Regions from separate parts of the Microbulbifer sp. YPW1 genome, predicted to be linked through region 1. Evidence: predicted binding sites of a transcription regulator. Region 1 holds the regulator's gene; each other region holds the start of a gene.
What was found. The regulator LexA, encoded in region 1, represses DNA repair genes until DNA is damaged. The targets are predictions, from matches to a motif close to ACTGTNTNTANANACAGT.
Positions count from the first base shown of each region.

Region 1 (7,195 bases):
AGAAGCCACGCCGCAAACGCAGTCGCCATTACAATCAGAAAAACTTCGGCAATCCAGAAACGGTCTTCCCCCACCAGGGAGCGCAAAAACGCTTTAGCCTGCTCCACAAATCACTCCATTCAATACTTAAGGTTATTCGGCGTTGGCCTTAACAGGTCGATCGAATACGTACATGTAAAAAGGGCGCTGGCCCCGACTGGAGTAGCGCCTTGCGAAATTCGCCTATTGTGCCCATTTACATCCAGGATGCCAGCCACTCTCTGGTGGATTGCCAGCGGGGGTTGGCCTCGAGGGCGCTCCAGCTATCAATGGCGGCGCGACCACGCATGCGCGCCAGGCGATCGCTCGAACACGGGTCGGGCTCAAACCCTTCCAGCGCTTCCAGCACCTCCAATGCGCCCTGGCGGTTATTACACACCACGCCCATATCACAGCCAGCTTGCATAGCCGCCCGGATGCGCTCCGCATAGCCGCCTGCCGCGCCTGCCCCCTCCATTGTCAGGTCATCACTGAAAATCACCCCGTCGAATCCCAGCCGCTTGCGCAGGATTTCCTGCAGCCAGAAGCGCGAGAAGCCCACCGGGTTTTCATCAACGTTGGCAAAGCGAATGTGTGCCGGCATTACTGCCTGTAGCTCACCTGCGGCAATGCACTCGGCAAAGGGTACGCAGTCTGACGCGAGCACGGCATCCAGGGTTCGCTGGTCCACCGGAAGCTCTTCATGGCTGTCCTCCAGCACCTGACCGTGACCGGGGAAATGCTTGCCAGTGGTCGCCATTCCCGCTTCGTGCATCCCCGCCATAAACGGCCGCGCCTTTTGCGCGAGCACCAGAGGATCCTGGGCGAAACTGCGGTCCCCCACAATCCGGCAGAAGTCATCATCGGCATCCAGCACCGGGGCAAAACTGAAATCCACACCCACTGCCAGTAGTTCAGCAGCGAGCAGCCAGCCGACATCTTTCAGCTGCTGGGCGTCGGCGCGGGCACTGAGCGCCTGCATGGAAGGGATACGAGTGAATGACTCGCGAAAGCGCTGCACGCGCCCGCCTTCCTGGTCCACCGCCAGCAGAATCTCCGGGCGCACGGCACGGATATCTTTGATCAGGGCCTCTAGCTGTGGACGGTCGCGGTAGTTGCGCGCAAAAAAGATAAGCCCGCCCACTTGAGGGTGCCGCAACAGCTCCCGATCTTCATCGGTGAGCTCGGTACCCTCTACATCAATCATCACTGGGCCAATCTGAACAGACATGGATTGCCGCTCCCACTGCAAGTCAATTAATCGGGCTGACCGGGCCTATGTGCTTGCCCGGATACGCGCTGGCCTTCAAATCTCGCCGGATACCGGCGCAGTCAGCATCGCTGCAGCCGCCGGCGCCAATCGCGCCAGCGTCTCATCGAGATCGCTCTCGGCACCGAAATCTTCCCTCAGGATAGCTTCGATGGCGTCAAAGCTCGACAGGGAAAATATGGTGGCGCCAAGCATAAAATAAAGACGCCAGTAGAAGGTAACCGGATCCACCTGGGGCAGTGCGTTTGCCAACTGCCCCGCAAAACGCCGGTAGCTGGCGCCATAGCGGGCGACAATGAAACGGCGCAAGTGGCCCTGGGACTGGGTGTAGGCGAGACCGAGCAGGCGCATAAACCGCTTGGGATCCCGCCCCTCTTCCGCCAGCCCTGCGAGCGCCACCCGGTAGAGGCTCTGCAGCAGGTCATCCAGCTGTAGCTCCTCACCACTGACCTGCGCCTGCTGTCGACGGCTCAGTTCCTCATCCAGGCTTTTCGTAAAAGGTGTAAGGAACCGCTCGAATACCGCCTGAATCAGTTCCTTTTTCGAACCAAAATGATAATTCACCGCGGCCAGATTCACTCCAGCGGTACTGGTGATCGTTCGCAGGGATGTCTCGGTAAAGCCGCGCTCGGCAAAAAGCACCTCCGCAGCATCGAGGATTCGGTTTACGGTATCCAGCTGACTCATACCATGCTCACAGCAATTCAAACTATCAATTAAAACACTTGTTTAAGCGCTGAGATTAGCACAGTCGCCGCGGGACGGCACAGAATCCAACCACCCGCCATTGCGCACAATTTCACCAGAATGCGAGTCAAGCAGATACTTCATCGCGAAAACCACCGCATGCGCACAAAATGCCCTGGTCAGGCGGTATCTCGCGACTACTCCGTTACCGAGGGGGCCCCGCGCACACTAGATTGAGAACAGAGGCATAGGTAATGCCAGCACTGATAAATATCAGGAGGGCTGCATCATGGCGAGAATCGCACCAGAAATTGGCAGCTGGTTTGAAAATTTCGACAGCGGTGATCTGTTTGAGGTGGTCGCCGTAGACCATCCGTCGCGGACAATTGAAATCCAGTACGTGGATGGCTCGGTAGATGAGATCGACTTTCACAGCTGGCCACGGCTGCCGGTGATTGGCGCCGCCGCGCCGGAAGATGCCAATGCAGGCTATGGCACCCTGGCCGAGGAGATGCAGGACGCGGAGGATTCTGGCTTCACCAGCCCCCTCTTCTCACCCGCCCAGAGCGCTATCGATCGGCTGGAAGGCGAATCGTTTCCGGGGACCGACGAGGGCTTCTGAGGCCGCGGTCAAATCCGATTCAGGTTAACCGCGGCAAATGGGTTCTTTCGCTTCCCAAGGAAAAGAACGAACCCAAAATCCTGCGCTCGAACATGAAGCATCAACTTCTGCACACTACCGATATCGACCTCTCCGAATAGCAGGCACTGATCCTTGATCGGTTGCTCACCCTCAATCATCGCGCTCGCGAATATATTCGACAATGATTTCTGCCGCCTCATCGACGGTATCCACCAACCTGAACAGCTCGAGATCACTCGCATCAATGCAATTCCGCGCAAGCTGCGTATCCACCATCCAATTTACCAGGCCCGACCAGTACTGTTTTCCTACCAGCACAATGGGAAAGCGTCGGACTTTCTGCGTCTGCACCAGGGTTAGCGCTTCAAACAATTCATCGAGTGTGCCGTATCCACCCGGCATGGCGATAAAGCCCACTGCGTGTTTGACGAAAATAAACTTGCGCACGAAGAAATAGCGAAAGTTCAGGCTGATATCCAGATAGGGGTTTGGGGTCTGCTCAAAAGGCAGCTCTATATTGAGGCCGATAGAAGCGCCGGACTGAGTGAAAGCGCCGCGGTTGCACGCTTCCATTATTCCCGGACCTCCGCCGGTAATCACGGGGATACCCTCACTCGCCAACAGCTCACCAAGACGCATGGCCTGCTGATACTCGTTCGTATCTTCGGGAAACCTTGCACTGCCAAAAACCGTCACCGCGCCTTTGAGGGTAATCAGGCGTTCGATACCGTCGACGAGTTCCGATTGAATGCGCAGCACACGCCACGCTTCCGGCATTTTTGCATCCAGCATATGCCTTCTCCATTATCGCTATTCGCAGCCCTGCACGACTTAATCCAACCGTTGAGGCCTGCGGCCTGGAACTGCAGACATAAACCGCCTCAGGGCCATTCAAGTCTAGCAGTAATCAGGCGCCGCCCCCGGAAGATTGCGCACCCGCCAAATCTGTATATAATCACAGCAACTGTATATAAATACAGACACCGGACTCCAGGAACAGATGCCGGGAATAACTCCGGAAACAACAGGAACGCGCCCATGACAAATCTCACCGCCCGCCAGGCACAGGTACTGGAGCTGATCAAAAGTTACCTGGACGATACCGGTTACCCACCTACCCGGGCTGAAATTGCCCAGGAACTGGGCTTCCGCTCCCCCAATGCGGCGGAAGAGCACCTCAAGGCACTCGCGCGCAAAGGGGCCATCGAGATGGTTGCCGGTGCCTCGCGCGGCATTCGCATTCCCGACTATCACAGCGGCCTGCCGATCGTCGGCCGGGTAGCCGCCGGTAATCCGATCCTGGCGGAAGAGAATATCGAGGAGTACTGCGAGATTCCGGCAGAGTTCTTCCACCCTCCCGCAGATTACCTGTTGCGGGTTCACGGAATGAGCATGAAAGACGCCGGCATCCTCGACGGTGATCTGCTGGCCGTGCAGCGCACAGAGAACATTCGCAACGGTCAGATCGTGGTTGCACGTATCGAAGATGAAGTGACGGTGAAACGCTTCAAGCGCCGCGGAAATCAGGCAACCGTACAGCTGCTGCCCGAGAACGAGGACTTCAACGTTATTGAGGTAGACATGCGCGACAGAAACTTCGCGATCGAGGGGCTGGCTGTTGGCGTCATTCGCCAGAACCCCCTGTAATGGCACATGATTCGCCATAAACAGTAAAAAGCAGACATAAAAAAACAGGGCCATTGCCCTGTTTTTTTATGTCTGGCCAAAGTACAGGTATCCACTACCCGCAGCTTCCCGAAACTCGCAGGCTGCGTCAGTGGATGGTGTGCTCGGTAATATCCACTTCCTCTTCTTCGAAGGGTTCCGGCTCCAGCTCATTGATATCCTGTACCGCCTCGATGCCGGCCTCAAGCATGGCCCGCGCAATGGCAATCTTGTGCTCGCGCAGAAACTCGAGACTCTCCTCAGAGAAATGGATACGCACCAGCGGGTCCTCTTTGTGACCAGCGCGTCGCAGCGCTACATCACCATTGGACAACTCGATGATTTCGTAGGTCTCAGAAGACATTCATTTCTCCAATTACTTCTCAATTACCTCACACCGGCCACCCGCATATCCGAGAGCGCGACCAGGTACCGGGCGCGGCGTGATTTGAGGCCAGTGTAACACAGCGGCAAATGATTAATCAGTGGCGGGGCCGGGCAGGCTTGGCCCTCAACTGGGCCATTGATGGTGGGAGTTACCACTCCTGGCCGTGGGCACGCTGACGCTGGACCAGCTCATTCAGGGCCCGGAGCCACTCCTCAAGGGAATCCCGATTCAGGGCTTCGGGCGCGCGAGTATCCAGCTGCCGCACAGGGATCAGGCTTTGCGCACCGGTAGAATCCGCGGGCGACTGGACCGCGCCCCCGGCAGGATGCCACAGGGCCCGCCAGGCTGCTTCCAGCCCCTGGAACCAGCTGTCGGGATTCTCCGCCAGGCTGACCAGCTCGTTGACCTCGGCACTGAACTTGCCACGCGAGGCCACCAGCTGCGCCAGTGCATGCGCGGTTTCCGGCTCACCGCCGGGCGCAAAGCCCAGCTGCAACTGATGCCCCTGCTCCGCCAGAAACGCCCGGTAGGCGCGCCACAATTGCAGCAGCGCGCCCTGGCACAGGGCACTCTCATAGAGCGACTCCGGCGACAGCGGGTTGGACTGTTCCGCCGCTGGCGCAGGAGACTGAAGGATCAGCTGGCATCGACGCAGGGCCGATGCCACGGTACCCGTATACGGATTACTCACAGGGCAACCTACTTTGTCGGGGCTTTTTTGGCTGCAGCCTTCTTGGCCGGGGCCTTTTTCGCTGCGGCCTTTTTCTTGGCAGGTGCTTTTTTGGCGGCTGCTTTTTTCTTCGCGGGCGCTTTCTTGGCCGGTGCCTCTACCTGCCATTTACCGTCGCGATAGAAGGCCTTCCAGCCGGTCGCCTTGCCCTCTTCCTCACTCTGGACGTACTGCTCCTGAGTCTTGCGGCTGAAACGGACCACTGTGTCGCGACCCTCGTTGTCCTCGGTGGGAGCCGAAAACAGGAAGCTGTACTTGGGGTCAATCTCGTCTTTGTGCGGCAGCAGTTCCTTGATCAGCGGTGCGCGAGTCTCCCGGTTTTTGGGGAACTGGCTCGCCGCCAGGAACAGGCCCGAGGCGCCATCGCGCAGGATATACGTATCATCCACCTTTTCGCAGGGCAGCTCGGGCATGGGTACCGGATCCATTTTGGGCGGTGCCGGCTGGCCACTCTTGAGCAGCTTGCGGGTGTTTTTGCAGGTTTCGCTGGTACAGCCGAAGTACTTGCCAAAGCGACCGGACTTCAACTGCATGTCCGCACCGCACTTGTCACATTCGATCACCGGGCCATCGTAGCCCTTGATCTTGAAGGTGCCTTTTTCCACCTCAAAGCCGGGGCAGTCCGGGTTATTACCGCAGATGTGCAGCTTGCGATGTTCGTCCACCAGATAGCTGTCCATGGCGGTGCCGCACTTGCTACAGCGACGCTTGTCCCGCAACTGGCGGGTTTCAGCCTCTTCGTCCTTGTCGGCATCCACGGCTTCTTCACCGGACACCAGGTTCATGGTGTTGGTGCAGCGCTCTTTCGGCGGCAGCGCGTAACCGGAACAACCGAGGAATACACCGGTAGAACCGGTGCGGATCTGCATGTGGCGACCGCAGCTGCTGCATTCGATGTCGGTGTCAGTAGGCGCATTGCGACGCATACCGCCGTCTTTGTCCTGGGCGACTTCGAGACGCTTGCTGAAGTCGGAATAGAATTCATTCAGCAGGTCTTTCCAACCTTTTTTGCCTTCCGCCACCGTATCCAGGGACTCTTCCAGGCTGGCCGTGAAGCCGTAATCCATCAGGTCGGTAAAGCTTTCACTGAGGCGATCGGTGACGATGTCGCCCATCTTTTCCGCGTAGAAACGGCGGTTTTCCAGACGAACGTAGCCGCGATCCTGGATCGTGGAAATAATCGACGCGTAGGTGGATGGACGGCCGATACCGCGCTTCTCAAGCTCTTTTACCAGTGCCGCTTCGCTGAAACGGGCCGGCGGCTTGGTGAAATGCTGTTTCGGGTCCAGCTTCTGCAGGTTGAGTTTTTCACCCACCTTGATATCCGGCAGCACAAGATCTTCATCTTTCTTGCTCTGCGCCGGTGCGACCTTGAGGAAGCCGTCAAAACGGATCACGCGGCCGCGGGTACGCAATTCAAAATCGCCCGCGGTCACCACCACAGAGGTAGAAGTAAACTGGGCCGGTGTCATCTGACAGGCTACAAACTGTTGCCAGATCAGGGTGTACAGACGCTCGGCATCACGCTCCATACCGGACAGCATGTTCGGTTTGACGCGCACATCAGAGGGGCGAATCGCCTCGTGCGCTTCCTGGGCGCCCTCTTTGCTGCTGTAGCGGTTGGGGTTTTCCGGCAGGTATTTATCGCCGTAATTCTCGCCGATAAATTCGCGCACCGATGACACCGCCTCGGCGCTGAGGTTGGTGGAGTCGGTTCGCATGTAGGTGATGTAACCCGCTTCATACAACCGCTGGGCCATCATCATGGTTTTCTTCACACTGAAGCCGAGCCGG
Region 1 is NZ_CP055157.1:3,629,137-3,636,331, reverse strand. It holds gene HUW35_RS14780 (mechanosensitive ion channel family protein) at 1-107, opposite strand, end outside; gene nagZ (beta-N-acetylhexosaminidase) at 236-1,249, opposite strand; gene HUW35_RS14770 (TetR/AcrR family transcriptional regulator) at 1,325-1,975, opposite strand; gene HUW35_RS14765 (DUF6763 family protein) at 2,265-2,597, shown strand; gene HUW35_RS14760 (TIGR00730 family Rossman fold protein) at 2,769-3,410, opposite strand; gene lexA (transcriptional repressor LexA) at 3,657-4,265, shown strand; gene HUW35_RS14750 (hypothetical protein) at 4,393-4,647, opposite strand; gene HUW35_RS14745 (DUF6586 family protein) at 4,820-5,362, opposite strand; gene topA (type I DNA topoisomerase) at 5,371-7,195, opposite strand, start outside.

Region 2 (7,195 bases), 1.2 Mb from region 1:
CACTCTGCCGCGAGTGAAAATTCTGCAACTGCTGGAGAATGCCAGCGAACAGCATCTGAGCGCCGAGGATGTGTACAAAATGCTGCTGGAAGCCGGGGAAGACGTGGGCCTGGCCACCGTCTACCGCGTGCTGACCCAATTCGAGTCCGCCGGACTGGTGATTCGCCACAACTTCGACGGCGGCCACTCCGTGTTCGAGCTGGACCGCGGTGACCACCATGACCATATGGTATGCACCGATACCGGCCAGGTGATCGAATTTCACAATGAGCAGATTGAAGAGCTGCAGCACCAGATCGCAGAGGAGCACGGCTACGAGCTTACCGGCCACAGCCTGGTGTTGTATGTGAAGAAGCGGGAAGGCTGATAACGCGCCTTCACACGCAAAAAGGGGAGCTTCTGCTCCCCTTTTTTATTGGCGCCAGTTCAGGTGACGGGCGCGGTGCTCACACGGGAGCGGTGTAGTCGTCGGGATATTTGCCGACCTTGCTCGCGTAGAAATTGCCAAATCTGGCCAGTTCCTTGGCCAGGTTTTCACCCATTTCCATCACCGGTCCGAGTCCGGCCTCCTTTTTCGCAAAGTCGATGAAGCCGCAAACCACCGGTACAGCCGCGCCGCGTGCGATGTGGTAAAAGCCGGTTTTCCAGCGCTCAGCCTTGCCGCGTGTGCCCTCTGGCGGCACCGCAATGACCAGTTCTTCGCGCTCGTTGTACTGGTTTACCGTGGCTTCCACCAGGTTATTGGCCTTGCTGCGGTTTACGGCGATGCCGCCAAACCAGCGCATGGTGCTGCCGAGGGGGAACTGGAACAGCTTGTCCTTGCCCATCCACTGCGGATTTACCTTCAGCTTGAGCGCCGCCAGGATGAAGAAGTAGCCATCCCAGTTGGAGGTGTGGGGGGCGGCGAGCAGCACGTATTTTTTCAGCTTCAAGGCGCGCTCGTCGGCCACGACTTTCCAGCCGTGCAACTTGAGCAGCAGGCGAGCCAGCAGGCGCAGGCAGGGAGTGAGAATGGGAGTGTTGAATATGGTTGTCTGCATGGTATGACCGAGTTCTTTGCCCGTCAGTGTAGTCGGATCCCCTGTTCAGGGCATGAGTGAGGGCGCGGGAGTATAAAGTGAATCTCTTTTCACTTTCGGTCAATTTGGGCCCCGGCACCGGGAATATTTGAGACCGGCCGGTTCAATTTCTGGTGTGCCTGCGCGGCCGGGCATCAGGCCCGGCTCAGCATCTCCTGTGCGTGGGCGATGGACTGGGTGGTGGCCTCGCCGCCCAGCATCCGCGCGATCTCACTGCTGCGTTCCGCATCTTTCAGCTCGCGCAGCGCCACAAATGCGGCTTCGCCATCGCTGTGCTTTTCCACCAGGTACTGGCGGTGGGCGCGGGCGGCAACCTGGGCCAGGTGGGTAACGCAGATAACCTGGCCGCGCTCCCCCAGCTGGCGCAGCAGCTTGCCCACGACATCGCCGGTGGCGCCGCCGATACCCACATCCACTTCGTCGAACACCAGGGTGGGGGTGCGGGAGGTCTGCGCGGTAATTACCTGGATGGCCAGGCTGACCCGCGACAGTTCACCGCCGGAAGCGATCTTGCCCAGAGGCCTGGGCGGCTGGCCCGGGTTGGTGGAAATCAGGATCTCTACCTCTTCGAGGCCGGTAGCACAGGGCTTGTCCAGCTCGGTAAGCGCCAGCTCCACACGGGCGTGGGGCATGGCCAGATCGGCCAGCTGCCCGTTGACGGCCTCGGCGAGTTTTTTCGCCGCGGCTGCCCGCAGCTTGCTGAGTTTCGCTGCGCTTTTGCGGAATGCCTGTTCCAGCTTTTCGCACTCCTCGGCCAGCTTGTCGAGGGTGTCCGGGGTGCCAATTTCTTCCAGTTCCTGTTGCCACTGCTGTTGCAGGTCGGCCAGCTGGTCCGGCTGCACCCGGTGCTTGCGGGCGATCGAGTAGATCGCGGAGAGGCGCTCCTCCACTTCCGCCAGACGTTCCGGGTCCATCTCGAAGCGATCGATGTGACGCGACAGGGTGCTGGCAGCCTCGTCGATCTGGATACGGGCGCTTTCGAGCATCTGCGCCACTTCTGCCAGCGCCGGGCTCTGTTCCGGCATGGCGCCGACCAGTTGCAGTCCGCGGTGCAACTGCTCGGCGATATCTCCTTCGCCGCCGTTCAGCAGGGCCGCCAGCTGGTAGCTGCCACTCAGGATATCGCCAGCGTTGGCCAGCTGGCGCTGCTCGCTCTCCAGTTCTTCCAGTTCACCGGGCTTGAGGTCGAGCTGTTCGAGCTCTTGCAGCTGGTATTCCAGCAGGTCGCGACGGGCCTGGGTCTCGCCGGCGCTGTCTGCCAGCTTGCGGTAGCGCCGGTGCTGGTCCTGCCAGGTCTTGAAGTGAATACGCACTTCGGCGCTGTGGCTTTCCGCGTGGGCGTACTCGTCCAGCAGGCGACGGTGGGTGTCTTTCTTCAGCAGTGACTGGTGTTCGTGCTGGCTGTGGATGTCGATCAGTTGCTCGCCGAGGGTGCGCAACTGCATCAGGGTCACCGGCTGGCCATTGATGTAGGCCCGCGAGCGGCCGTCGGCGCTGATGGTGCGGCGCAGGATCACTTCGCGTCCGGCGTCCATTTCCTGCGCTTCCAGCCATTCCTGGGCCTCAGCGTGGTTGCTGATATCAAATGTCGCATGGATATCCGCGCGTTTCGCGCCGGCGCGCACCAGTTCACCGTTGCCGCGGTCGCCGAGGGCGAGGCCGAGGGCGTCCAGGGTGATGGACTTGCCCGCACCGGTCTCGCCGGTGAGGGTGCTGGTGCCGGGGCCGAACTCCAGCTCCAGCTGGTCGACCAGGGTGAACTGACTGATAGACAGGTGCAGCAACATGGGGATCGATTTCACGCTGATTAAAGTAGTGGTTGTTTATACAGTATTTGGCGGCGGGGTTTCAATCACCCCGGGGCCTGAATGTGCTGCATTCCCTTTTCGTGGCTGGCCTGCCGCGACGCTAACCTAGGCCGGGCTGTCCGATTCCCGCGCCCCGCGGCATTCCTCAAGAGCTCCCTCCCTTGAAGTGGGGCGGGCAGGCCCCATATAGCTCTGCATTGCCGGCTTCAGCCGGCGTTACGACCTAACTGGCAGTATGCCGACGGACACATACGGAGACAGCAGTGGCCAAAGAGCGCAGCGAAGAAGAACAGACCGAGACCGGCGAGCAGGCGGCAGAGCAGGCCGCAGAAGTGGAAACCCCCAGCGCGGAAGAGCAGCGTGCGGCGGAGGAAGCCCTCGCTGAAGAGCTGGCTGGAGAAAGTGCGCAGGACATCGAGATCGCTGCGCTGCAGCAGCAGCTGGCGGAACACAAAGACATGGTGCTGCGCGCCCAGGCAGACGTGCAGAACGCCCGTCGCCGCGCCCAGCAGGATGTAGAAAAAGCGCACAAGTTCGGGGCGGAAAAGCTGCTCAAGGACCTGCTGCCGGTTGTGGATAACCTGGAGCGTGCCATCGCCACTGTCGACAGTGAGCACGAGGCGCACAAGGCCGTGGTGGAAGGGATCGAGCTGACTCACAAGTCTTTCATCGACACCCTGACCAAAAACGGTGTTGAGGTGATCAATCCGGCAGGTGAGCCCTTCGATCCCGAGTTGCACCAGGCCATGACCCAGGTGCCGAACGGCGATGTGGAGCCGAATACGGTACTGGACGTGTTCCAGAAAGGCTTCCGCCTGAACGGCCGCCTGGTGCGCCCGGCCATGGTGGTTGTCAGCAAGGCACCGTAACGCAATTGTAAAACCCTGCTCCGCCGCCCTTGAAAACGAAACGGCGGCACCAATATAAGCAGCAACCGAATACAAACGTGTGCAGCCAGGACCGAATCCGGCGCGCAGTAAAGTGAGGAATCAGACCAATGGGAAAAATCATCGGTATCGACCTGGGTACTACCAACAGCTGTGTGGCAGTACTGGACGGCGACAAGGCTCGTGTCATCGAGAACGCTGAAGGCGATCGCACTACGCCTTCCATCGTTGCCTTCACCGACGACAACGAAGTACTGGTAGGCCAGTCCGCCAAGCGTCAGGCAGTGACCAACCCCACCAATACCCTGTTTGCGGTTAAGCGCCTGATCGGTCGCAAGTTCAAAGACGACGTTGTGCAGAAAGACATCAAAATGGTGCCTTACTCCATCGTTGAAGCCGAAAACGGCGATGCCTGGGTAGAAGTAAAGGGCGACAAGAAAGCACCGCCGCAGATCTCTGCCGAAGTCCTGAAAAAGATGAAGAAGACCGCGGAAGATTTCCTCGGTGAGAAGGTAGACGCTGCGGTAATCACCGTACCAGCCTACTTCAACGACTCCCAGCGCCAGGCGACCAAAGACGCCGGCCGTATCGCCGGTCTGGACGTGAAGCGCATCATCAACGAGCCGACTGCTGCGGCCCTGGCCTACGGCATGGACAAGGCCGGTGGTGACCGCACCATCGCGGTATACGACCTGGGTGGTGGTACCTTCGATATCTCCATCATCGAGATTGCCGATGTTGACGGTGAGAAGCAGTTTGAAGTGCTGTCCACCAACGGTGACACCTTCCTCGGCGGTGAAGACTTCGACCTGCGCCTGATCGACTACCTGGCCGAGCAGTTCAAGAAAGAACAGGGCATCGACCTGAAAGGCGATCCCCTGGCCATGCAGCGCCTGAAAGAAGCCGGCGAGAAAGCCAAGATCGAGCTGTCCTCCAGCCAGCAGACCGAAGTGAACCTGCCGTACATCACTGCAGACGCTACCGGTCCGAAGCACCTGGTGGTCAAACTGACCCGCGCCAAGCTGGAAAGCCTGGTGGAAGAACTGGTAACCCGCTCCCTGGAGCCGGTTAAGACTGCGCTGGCCGACGCCGACATGTCTGCGTCCAGCATCGACGAAGTGATCCTGGTGGGCGGTCAGACCCGTATGCCGCTGGTGCAGCAGAAGGTAACCGAGTTCTTCGGCAAAGAGCCGCGCAAAGACGTAAACCCGGATGAAGCGGTAGCCGTGGGCGCTGCCATCCAGGGCGCGGTTCTGGGCGGTGACGTGAAAGACGTACTGCTGCTGGACGTAACCCCGCTGACCCTGGGCATCGAGACCATGGGTGGCGTGGCCACTCCGCTGATCGAGAAGAACACCACCATCCCGACCAAGAAGTCCCAGGTGTTCTCCACCGCAGACGATAACCAGACCGCGGTAACCATTCACGTAGTTCAGGGTGAGCGCAAGCAGGCGGCACAGAACAAGTCCCTGGGTCGTTTCGACCTGGCCGATATCCCGCCGGCGCCGCGCGGCATGCCGCAGATCGAAGTGACCTTCGATATCGATGCCAACGGCATCCTGCATGTGCACGCCAAAGACAAGGCGACTGGTAAAGAACAGTCCATCGTGATCAAGGCCTCTTCCGGTCTGTCCGATGACGAGATCGAAAAAATGGTACAGGACGCCGAGGCCAACGCCGAAGCGGACAAGCAGTTCGAGGAGCTGGTGACTACCCGCAACACGCTCGACGGCCTGATCTCTGCCACCAAGAAGACTCTGGAAGAAGCCGGTGACAAGGCAACTGCGGACGAGAAAGCGGCTATCGACGCGGCGCTCTCCGAAGCGGAAGAAGCGGTGAAAGGCAACGACAAAGCTGCCATGGAAGCCGCAACCACCAAGCTGACCGAAGCCTCTGGCCCGGTGGCCCAGAAGATGTACGCGGAGCAGGCGCAAGCCGGTGAAGCGGCTGCCGAGCAGGCCGAACAGGCCCAATCCGGTGGTGACGACGCAGTGGACGCTGAGTTCGAAGAAGTCAAAGAAGACAAAAAAGAAGACAAGTAAGTAACTACTTGCCTATGCCCTGACTTGTAGGAGCCAGCCTTGCTGGCGAAACGCCGCTGGCGGGATTCAATCCATTCGCCTGCAAGGCAGGCTCCTACAGGGCAATACAAAAAGGCGCGGAGGCTCTGTAGAGCTTTCGCGCCTTATGCAGTTTAAGAAGAACACACAGAGCTATGTCCAAACGCGATTATTACGAAGTCCTCGGTGTCAGCAAAGGCGCGGACGAAAAGGAACTGAAAAAGGCTTACCGTCGGGTAGCCATGAAGTTCCACCCCGACCGCAACCCCGATGACAAAGAGGCGGAGAACAAATTCAAGGAGGCCAATGAGGCCTACGAAGTCCTGTCTGATCCGCAGAAAAAAGCGGCCTATGACCAGTTCGGCCACGCCGGTGTGGACGGTCAGGCTGGCGGCGCGGGTGCCGGTGGCTTCGGTGGATTCTCCGATATTTTCGGCGACGTGTTCGGCGATATCTTTGGCGGCGGCGCCGGTGGCGGCCGTCGCGGACCGCAGCGCGGCTCCGACCTGCGCTACGACCTGGACCTGGACCTGGAAGACGCGGTGCGCGGCACCACCGTCAAGATCAAGGTGCCGACCCTGGCCAACTGTGGCACCTGTCACGGCTCTGGTGCTAAGGCCGGTTCCCAGCCCCAGACCTGTGGCACCTGTGGTGGCGCCGGTCAGGTACGCATGCAGCAGGGCTTTTTCTCTGTTCAGCAGACCTGCCCCAACTGTCGCGGTCGCGGAACCGTAATCACCGACCCCTGTGGCAGCTGCCACGGCCGCGGTCGCGTGGAAGAAACCAAAACCCTGTCGGTCAAGGTACCGCCGGGTGTGGATACCGGTGACCGTATCCGTCTTGCGGGTGAAGGCGAGGCCGGACCCGACGGCGGACCGGCCGGCGACCTGTACGTACAGGTTATGGTGCGCGAGCACGAGCTGTTCCAGCGCGATGGCAAAAACCTCTACTGCGAAGTGCCGATCAGCTTCGCCACCGCCGCACTGGGTGGTGAGATGGAAGTGCCGACCCTGGACGGCAAGGTCAAGCTGAAGATCCCCGCAGAGAGCCAGACCGGCAAACTGTTCCGCCTGCGCGGCAAGGGTGTAACGCCAGTCCGCGGCGGTGCACCGGGCGATCTGTTGTGCCGCGTGGTGGTGGAAACACCGGTAAATCTCACCGCCAAGCAGAAAGAGCTGCTGGAAGAGTTCGCCGACACGCTCAGCGAAAAGAAGAACTCCCCGCGTCAGACCGGCTGGTTTGAAGGGGTGAAGAACTTCTTTGGTGACATGAAGCTGTAACTCAGCAGCGCAGGAAAAACCCGGCAAATTAGCCGGGTTTTTTTATGGGGCAAGAGTTGGCTGCAACACATCTCCGCTAGT
Region 2 is NZ_CP055157.1:2,468,824-2,476,018, forward strand. It holds gene fur (ferric iron uptake transcriptional regulator) at 1-367, shown strand, start outside; gene HUW35_RS10130 (1-acyl-sn-glycerol-3-phosphate acyltransferase) at 447-1,040, opposite strand; gene recN (DNA repair protein RecN) at 1,214-2,866, opposite strand; gene grpE (nucleotide exchange factor GrpE) at 3,151-3,756, shown strand; gene dnaK (molecular chaperone DnaK) at 3,885-5,816, shown strand; gene dnaJ (molecular chaperone DnaJ) at 5,990-7,114, shown strand; gene HUW35_RS10155 (type III PLP-dependent enzyme) at 7,191-7,195, opposite strand, start outside.
Region 2: the regulator LexA is predicted to act here: its motif matches at 2,894-2,911, upstream of recN (DNA repair protein RecN).

Region 3 (7,195 bases), 490 kb from region 1:
TACGACCGGGACAACCCCGAGCGACAGCCGCACAGTGATTTTGAACTGGGTATTCTCAACGCGGAAGGCGAACGCCTGCCGGAAGGAGGGCAGCGCTAATGGGTATTAAGCAGGCATTCAAAATTGGCGCCGTCGCCTCTCTGGTTTCTGCGGTGGTTGCTGTACCACTGGCAACTGCACAGACACTGCTCATCAAGGACGCCAAGGTTATCACCCTGGGCGATCAGGGCACCCTGCAGATGGGGGACCTGCTGGTAAAAGACGGGCGTATCGAGCAGGTGGCCGAAGACCTCGGTAATCTGAATGCAGACCTGGTTATCGACGGCCGCGGCAAGGTGGTGACCCCGGGCATCATTGCCCCGAGCAGTGAACTGGGGCTTACCGAAATCGGCGCGGCAGCTTCCACCAACGACAGCGCGATCGAGGACGTATCCATCGGTGCCGGGTTCAATCCATCGGTGGCTTTTAACCCGCACTCTACCCTGATCCCCTTCAATCGCGCCGGCGGCGTCACCCGCGCAGTTGTGGTACCGAGCAGCCAGGAGAAGATATTTGCCGGGCAGGGATTCGCTATCAAGCTCACCGGTGAATTCGACAGTATTATCAACGATGCGCTGGTGCAGAAAGTCTATTTCGGCGAGTACGGGGCGGAGCTGGCAGGCGGCAGTCGGGCCCGGGCCTATGCGCAGATTGAAGGCGCCCTGGCGCAGGCGAAAGAATATGCCGATAACCGCGATGCTATCCGTCGCGGAGAGTGGCGCGAACTGGATTATTCCATTGATGATCTTGAATCCCTGCAGCCACTGTTGACGGGAGAGCAGCCCCTATTGATCACGGCGAACCGGGCCAGTGATATCCTGCAATTACTCGCGCTTGCAGAGCAGTACAAACTGAAACTGATTGTGGAGGGCGCTGCCGAGGGCTGGATGGTGGCTGAGCAACTGGCTTCAGCACGGGTACCTGTGATCGTGGATGTCATGGGGAATTCCCCGGATGCCTTTGAGAAACTGGGCGCGCGTATGGATAACGCAGCGCTGTTGCAAAAGGCGGGTGTGACGGTGGTGATCAGTGGGCCAGGTTACGCTGGGTCCCACAACAGCTATCTGTCACGACAGGGGGCGGGCAATGCGGTGGCGTATGGCCTGCCCTTTGAAGAAGGGGTGCGTGCGATCACCGCCAACGCGGCTTCGGTATTCGGCCTCGAGGGCGGTGTGCTGGCACCGGGCGGCGTCGCCGACCTGGTATTGTGGAGCGGAGATCCCCTCGAGGTCACCAGCTACGCAGAGCTGGTGGTGATTGATGGCAAGCCACAATCCCTGGTGAACCGCTCGACGCGCCTGCGCGACCGTTATCTGCATCCACAGTCCGGTACCGGACACGGTTACAAAAAATAACGATCAATCCGAAAAAACGTTAACAGGAGTTTCAAGCGAAATGGTGAGCATATGTTGAGTATTGATGTAACCGCACTTTACGCAGGACTTTGTGCGCTGCTGGTCATAGCCCTGGCGTTCAAGGTGGTCGCGTTTCGTCGCGGCAAGAAAGTGGGGTTGGGGACGGGCGGCGACAAGCAGGGGGAGATCGCGGTGCGGATCCACGCCAACGCGGTCGAATATATCCCGCTGGCCCTGATCCTGATGTTGATTGCGGAAATCAACGGCCTGTCTCATCTGTGGCTGCACTGCCTGGGCGCTGCGCTGTTATTTGGCCGTCTGTTGCATGCAATCGGCCTGTCTGCGGGTAGCGGCGGCTATCACCCCGGTCGTTTTATCGGCACCTCGTTGACCTGGCTGGTCATTATCATCCTCGCGGTGATCGATATAAGTGCAGTGTTCTAAACCAGCTATTCCGGCTGAACGCGCCAGGCAGAGACTGCCTGGCGCAGTATAAAAAAAGCCCGGCAAGCCGGGCAGAGTACAGGGATGGAATTTCTGGGGAATATGCGCAACCGGTGGGGGCGCCGGTTGCGCGAGCTGCCAGAATTACTGGTTGGCAGCGAGCGGGGTGACGTTTTCACCACTGTTATCTGATTGCTCGCTGGTTTCTTCTGCGGCGAGCAGTTCTTCCGGCTTGCCTTTACAGGCCTTGGCCAGCACTTCGCGACGCTTGGCGAGCATCAGGCCGATTTCTTCGCTGGCTTCTTCCGAAACGCCTTCAATATTGCGCTCGATCAGCGCAGTAATATTGGCAGCCAGTTCCAGCATCTTGTCGTGTTCTTCGGCATCTTTTTTGTTGTCGAACATGGCTCCGTCTCTATCGCATTTCCAAACCGCTACTACCGCCATAATGGCCTCCTGTTGTCTTATACAGTGATTCCGGGCTGAATCCGGACAATAACCGTAAATTGTTATTGAGTTGGATGAATGTACAGTATCTGTATGCCTGTCCAGTGTCAACCGTCAAATCTGCCACAGCAGACGACCGGCGAGGGCAATCAGCAGAATGCCGAACAGCTGCTGCAGGCGATGGCTCCAGCGCCCGGGGCGCATGCCCCTGCGGCGGCCAAAGTAGATGGCCGCACTGACCAGCAAATACCAGAGTGTATCGATACCTGCGGCCACACCGGCCATGGCGAACTTGGTGGCCGTGGCCTGCTCGGCACCGACAAACTGGCTGAACAGGGCTGCGAAAAACAGCGCCACCTTGGGATTGAACAGGGCGATCCCGAAGCCTTGTGCTGCGGCTGCAGCAATGGATTGACGGGGGACGTCGGTCTCCGAAGTCGCCGCGTCAGACGCCTTTGGCGCGGGCGCGCGTATGGACTTCCAGCCCAGATACACTAGAAACAGGGCGCCGCCCCATTGCAGGCCGGTGAACAGTACCGGGGAATTCGTCAGCACCAGGCTTAGTCCCAGGGCCGTCAGCAGCGCGTAACCGCCAATGCCGGCACCGTGGGCGATGGCGCAGGCGGCCCCGTGGGCAAAACCGGTGCTGGCATTGCGCACCACGATCAACAGGCTCGGCCCCGGGGACATGGCACCCAGGGCACAGACGCCAGCGAGAGAAAGCCAGGCTAACCAGTCCATTAAAAACCACCCCCGCTGTCCAGCCATTCCTGCTCTTGCGGAGTGTTCTCTCGGCCGAGCGCGGCGTTGCGGTGGGGGTAGCGTCCGAACTGCTCGATGACTTTCTGGTGGGCCACGGCAAAGCGATAGTAGTCCCCGGCCAGCTTGGCGGCCTGCGGGCCGGCGTTGTCCTCGCTGTAATCCGTGCGCAACTGGTCGAAGTAGGCCACCGACTGGGCCTGTACCTCAGCCAGCTCCGAGTGCTCCAGTGGCATGCCGGCAAATGCGCGCTGGTGCAGCCCCAGCTTGCACTGGTGATTGTTGCGAATCATTGCCTGGGTGATCTCCAGCGCAATCGGGTCTCCGGCGAAGGCTTTGGGCGAACCTCGGTAGATATTGCGGGTGAACTGGTCGCAGAGAAGGACCAGGGCCAACTGGCCTTCGGCGGTGTCGCTCCAGCTGACCAGCTCCCCAGCCAGTGCTGCGTCGATGGCCTTTTCGAAACGATTGCGGATCTCACGGTCAAATTCGTCATTGCGTTGGAACCAGCGGGCGCGCTGTTGCTCCGGGGTTTCTCCGTCCAGCGCAGGGCTGCCGAACCAGAAAGAGAGAATGTCGGCAGGGTGGGTGATTGAGGTGACGGTGAGCGCGTCTGAAGTCATGAATACCCCGTTTATGGCTATGTTGCGGCGATTGACCGGCCTCAGGCCCGGTCACCTGCCTGGCAGATCGGTCGTGATTCCGGGCCCGCTGAATTATTTGCGCCGGCTTTGCATCCAAAGGGCGCATCTCCGGCGTCCATCAGGGGAAGGGTAAAGCCCGGCCAAGTCACAGTCAGTAAGGTAACCCGGATTGTGCCCCTGATACAGGGTGCTCGAAAAAGGTACACTCTGACGCGAGAAAGGTCCCGGGTCCCTGCAAGGGGCCAGTTTACCTCGGGTCAGACTAGTAAGAGCGAGATAACACCAATGAGAGCGAAAGAATCAATTGTGCGTAACCGACTGCCCGGCTGGGCGCTCGCGATCGCAGCGACCCTGGCGATGGGAGTCTCTGGCACTTTGCTGGCACAGGAGGACGCCGTAGCGCCGCAGCCACCCGAGCCGCCGGCCCCCGCGGTGGCGCCGGAGCCTCCTGCGAAGGACAAGGTGACCAAACAGGTGCGGATTCTGCGCCAGGAAGATGGCCGCCTGCGGATTCATACGCGGGATGAGCACGGCGAGAGCGCTAATGTGGAGATCGACCTCGGCGAGGAGTTTGGCGGTGCAGTGACTCGTCGCATCTACGAGCAGCTCGTGGAGAAAGGTGTGCTCGACGACACGGGAGTGGTCGTCGAAGAGGCGCTGGAGTCGGTGCCGCGCAATATCAGCATCGGGATCAATGCCGATATGGAACGGGCCGAGCGCGCTAAGGAACGTGCCGAGCGTATGCACGAGCGCACCCACGAAATCCACGTGTCACAAGAGCGCGGTGGTCGCTCCAGGGGGCCGGATATGGACTGGCTGATCGGGATTGTCGCGATTCTCGCGGTCTTTGGTACCCCGATCCTGATCGTGTGGCTGGTGACGCGCAACAGCTATCGCAAGAAGCAACTGGTGATGGAAAACATCAACCGTATGGTGTCTGAGGGACGCGATATCCCGCCGGAACTGCTGGATGCCCTGGATGGTCAGAGCACGGCTACCACCAAGGACCGGGGGATCACCCTGATTGCCATCGGCGCCGCGATCTTTATCTGGCTGTCTGCCTCAGCGGGTGTTGGTGTCGGTAGTCTCGGGTTGATCCCCCTGTTTATCGGGATCGCCCGCTATATCAACTGGAAGCACGACCAACAGCAAGCGGGTTAAGGACAGCCATCCATGGACCTCAATGATGAGGATCTGATCAAGCGCGTCGTCGACGACGGGGACCAGCGGGCCTACGCCCAGCTGGTTCGTCGCTATCAGTCACAGCTGCGTTTCTCGCTCCGCCAGCTGTGCAATGGCGACCAGGGACTCGCCGACGACATGGCGCAAGAGGCTTTTATCAAGGCCTACAAGGCGCTGCCTGCGTTTCGTGGGGATGCGCGTTTCAGTACCTGGTTGTACCGCATCGCCTACAATCTGGTCATGAGCCACAAGCGCAAGAATGCACCAGATGTGGATCAGGAGGCAGTGGACCGCGCGCAAGCCCAGGAGAGTGTCGAAGAAGCACAGCAGTTGGGTATGGCCAGGGATCTGAATTCGGCAATGGGGGAATTGAGTGACGCCCAGAGACAGGCGGTGCATCTGTGTATGCAGCGCGGCTTTTCACACGAGGAAGCGGCCACTATTATGAAGTTGCCGCTGGGCACGGTAAAATCCCACGTAAATCGCGCAAGGGCCAAATTGCAGACTCTACTGCAGGCCTGGCGAGAGGAGGTAGCCAGTGGCTGATTCCCGAAATTCGAACAGTGATACTGCAGGTATTACAGGTATGGTAATTACAGACGGTGTTGTAAGGCCCGCTCCCGATACGTTTGGGGGTGATGAGCCGGACTTTGACACCTGGTTGTCTCAGCAATTGCAGTTCAATGAGCCACACCTGGACAATGACGGCTTCTGCGAACGGGTGATGGCGGAGTTGCCGCCGGCGCCGGCCAAGCGGGCTGAGCGCAGGGCGAACCGCTACCAGTACGGCGCAGTGGTTGCGGCCTCGGCGATAGTCTGTTGGCAGTTTCCCCTGGAAGAAGTCCTCACCGTGATGGCTGCGCAGAGCATCAGTCTCTACAGCCTGGTGGGAATTGGTATTGTCAGCTCCATGGCCGCCATGACCGGGGGCATCCTGGCTGCACGCCGCGGCTAGCGCCCGCTAGCCCTGTCCTGTTTCTGCGGGCCGGTGATTCCACCGGCCCGCACTTTCCCTTTGATCTCACTTCCTGCGCATCAGCGCTGATATTGCCCCAGCTGAATGTTCCCCTGCTTGCTGACCCGGATCGCCGGCAGGATGGACCGCTGCAGGCCCAGCTTCGCCTCCAGCTCGTAGGGCACTGTGTTCCCCTGTAGTCGAAGCAACTCTGCGGCCGCCATAAATGACCCCATCAGATTTGCTGACGCGTCGACACTGATCGCCTGCTGACCGTAGGCGGGAATCACCGGCAGGTTGCTGGAGGTGCCGGTGACCACTTTGTGGCCGGCCAGCTTCAGGGTGTAGTAGAGGCCGGACAGGGCGAGCTCGCTATTGTTAGGGTTGAATACACGCAAGTGGATACGAAAGCGCAGATCGCCACTGTGGTTGTTGGGCAGGGGTTCCAGTGCAGTTACCTGTACCTCCGGCTTTTCAAAGTCTGGCGACAGTACGGCGCACCCAGGGAGCACCGCCAGCGGGAGCAGCAGGAGGAGGGCAGCCCACAACCGCTTGCCCGTTGCCGGGGAGTTTCCGGGCTGCTGGCGATTGCGAAGCCGTTTGCGGGACAGGGTGTGAAATGAGTGACGGAGCGAGTAAATCAAGCGGGTTCCCCTCGAGTAGCATGGTCAGTAGATGGGCAGTTTGGCGGTCAATTAGACGCCGGTACAATTTTTCTTAAACAAAGGTTATTCTGAATCGACGCGATCCTCACGGAATTTTTGTTGCCCCAGTTCACATGTGGCACGAACTTTTTCCGAAGATGGTGCCCACCGATAGACAGCTGTGGCAGCAGTGGGTTCAACCCCGGAATCTTTCGGGCTTCGTGCTGTAAATGTTCGCGATGCCCTGGGGAAATGGGCCGACGGGATAGAACTATACTGAGGTCGAAAATTGACCTCTATCGTCAAGGTGACGTATAGCCGAAACGAAGACAAAGGAGTGTCTTGTGGAGTTTGCTGAGCTTCAATCGGACCTTCAGCAGTGGATGCGCGATGCGGTCAGGCGAGGCCAGAGCCAGTCCGCGATGATTGATGCGCTGCTGAAGGCGGGATATCAAACATCCATTGCGGATGCAGTGGAGCAGTGTATTGCTGACTATCGGGCGGCGCAGCCCGCTACTCGGCAACCTTTAGTGTCCGGCGGAGGGGTAGACACCACAAGTGCCCCCGGCGCTACCGGCAAGTCGGATGACGGAGAGCGCTTTCGCCTGTTTGAGCCCACCAAGAACCTCTACGACCTTGGCGATCGCCAGGTAGAAGTCCTGCTTTCGATCAAGCAACCCAATATCGTGATGTTCGGCAGTCTGTTATCGGATATCGAGTGCGACG
Region 3 is NZ_CP055157.1:4,116,518-4,123,712, reverse strand. It holds gene HUW35_RS16785 (amidohydrolase) at 1-99, shown strand, start outside; gene HUW35_RS16780 (amidohydrolase family protein) at 99-1,394, shown strand; gene HUW35_RS16775 (MAPEG family protein) at 1,446-1,838, shown strand; gene HUW35_RS16770 (YebG family protein) at 1,983-2,285, opposite strand; gene HUW35_RS16765 (LysE family translocator) at 2,400-3,026, opposite strand; gene HUW35_RS16760 (DUF924 family protein) at 3,026-3,667, opposite strand; gene HUW35_RS16755 (DUF6249 domain-containing protein) at 3,995-4,849, shown strand; gene HUW35_RS16750 (sigma-70 family RNA polymerase sigma factor) at 4,862-5,416, shown strand; gene HUW35_RS16745 (hypothetical protein) at 5,457-5,825, shown strand; gene HUW35_RS16740 (LEA type 2 family protein) at 5,906-6,469, opposite strand; gene HUW35_RS16735 (2OG-Fe(II) oxygenase) at 6,814-7,195, shown strand, end outside.
Region 3: the regulator LexA is predicted to act here: its motif matches at 2,294-2,311, upstream of HUW35_RS16770 (YebG family protein).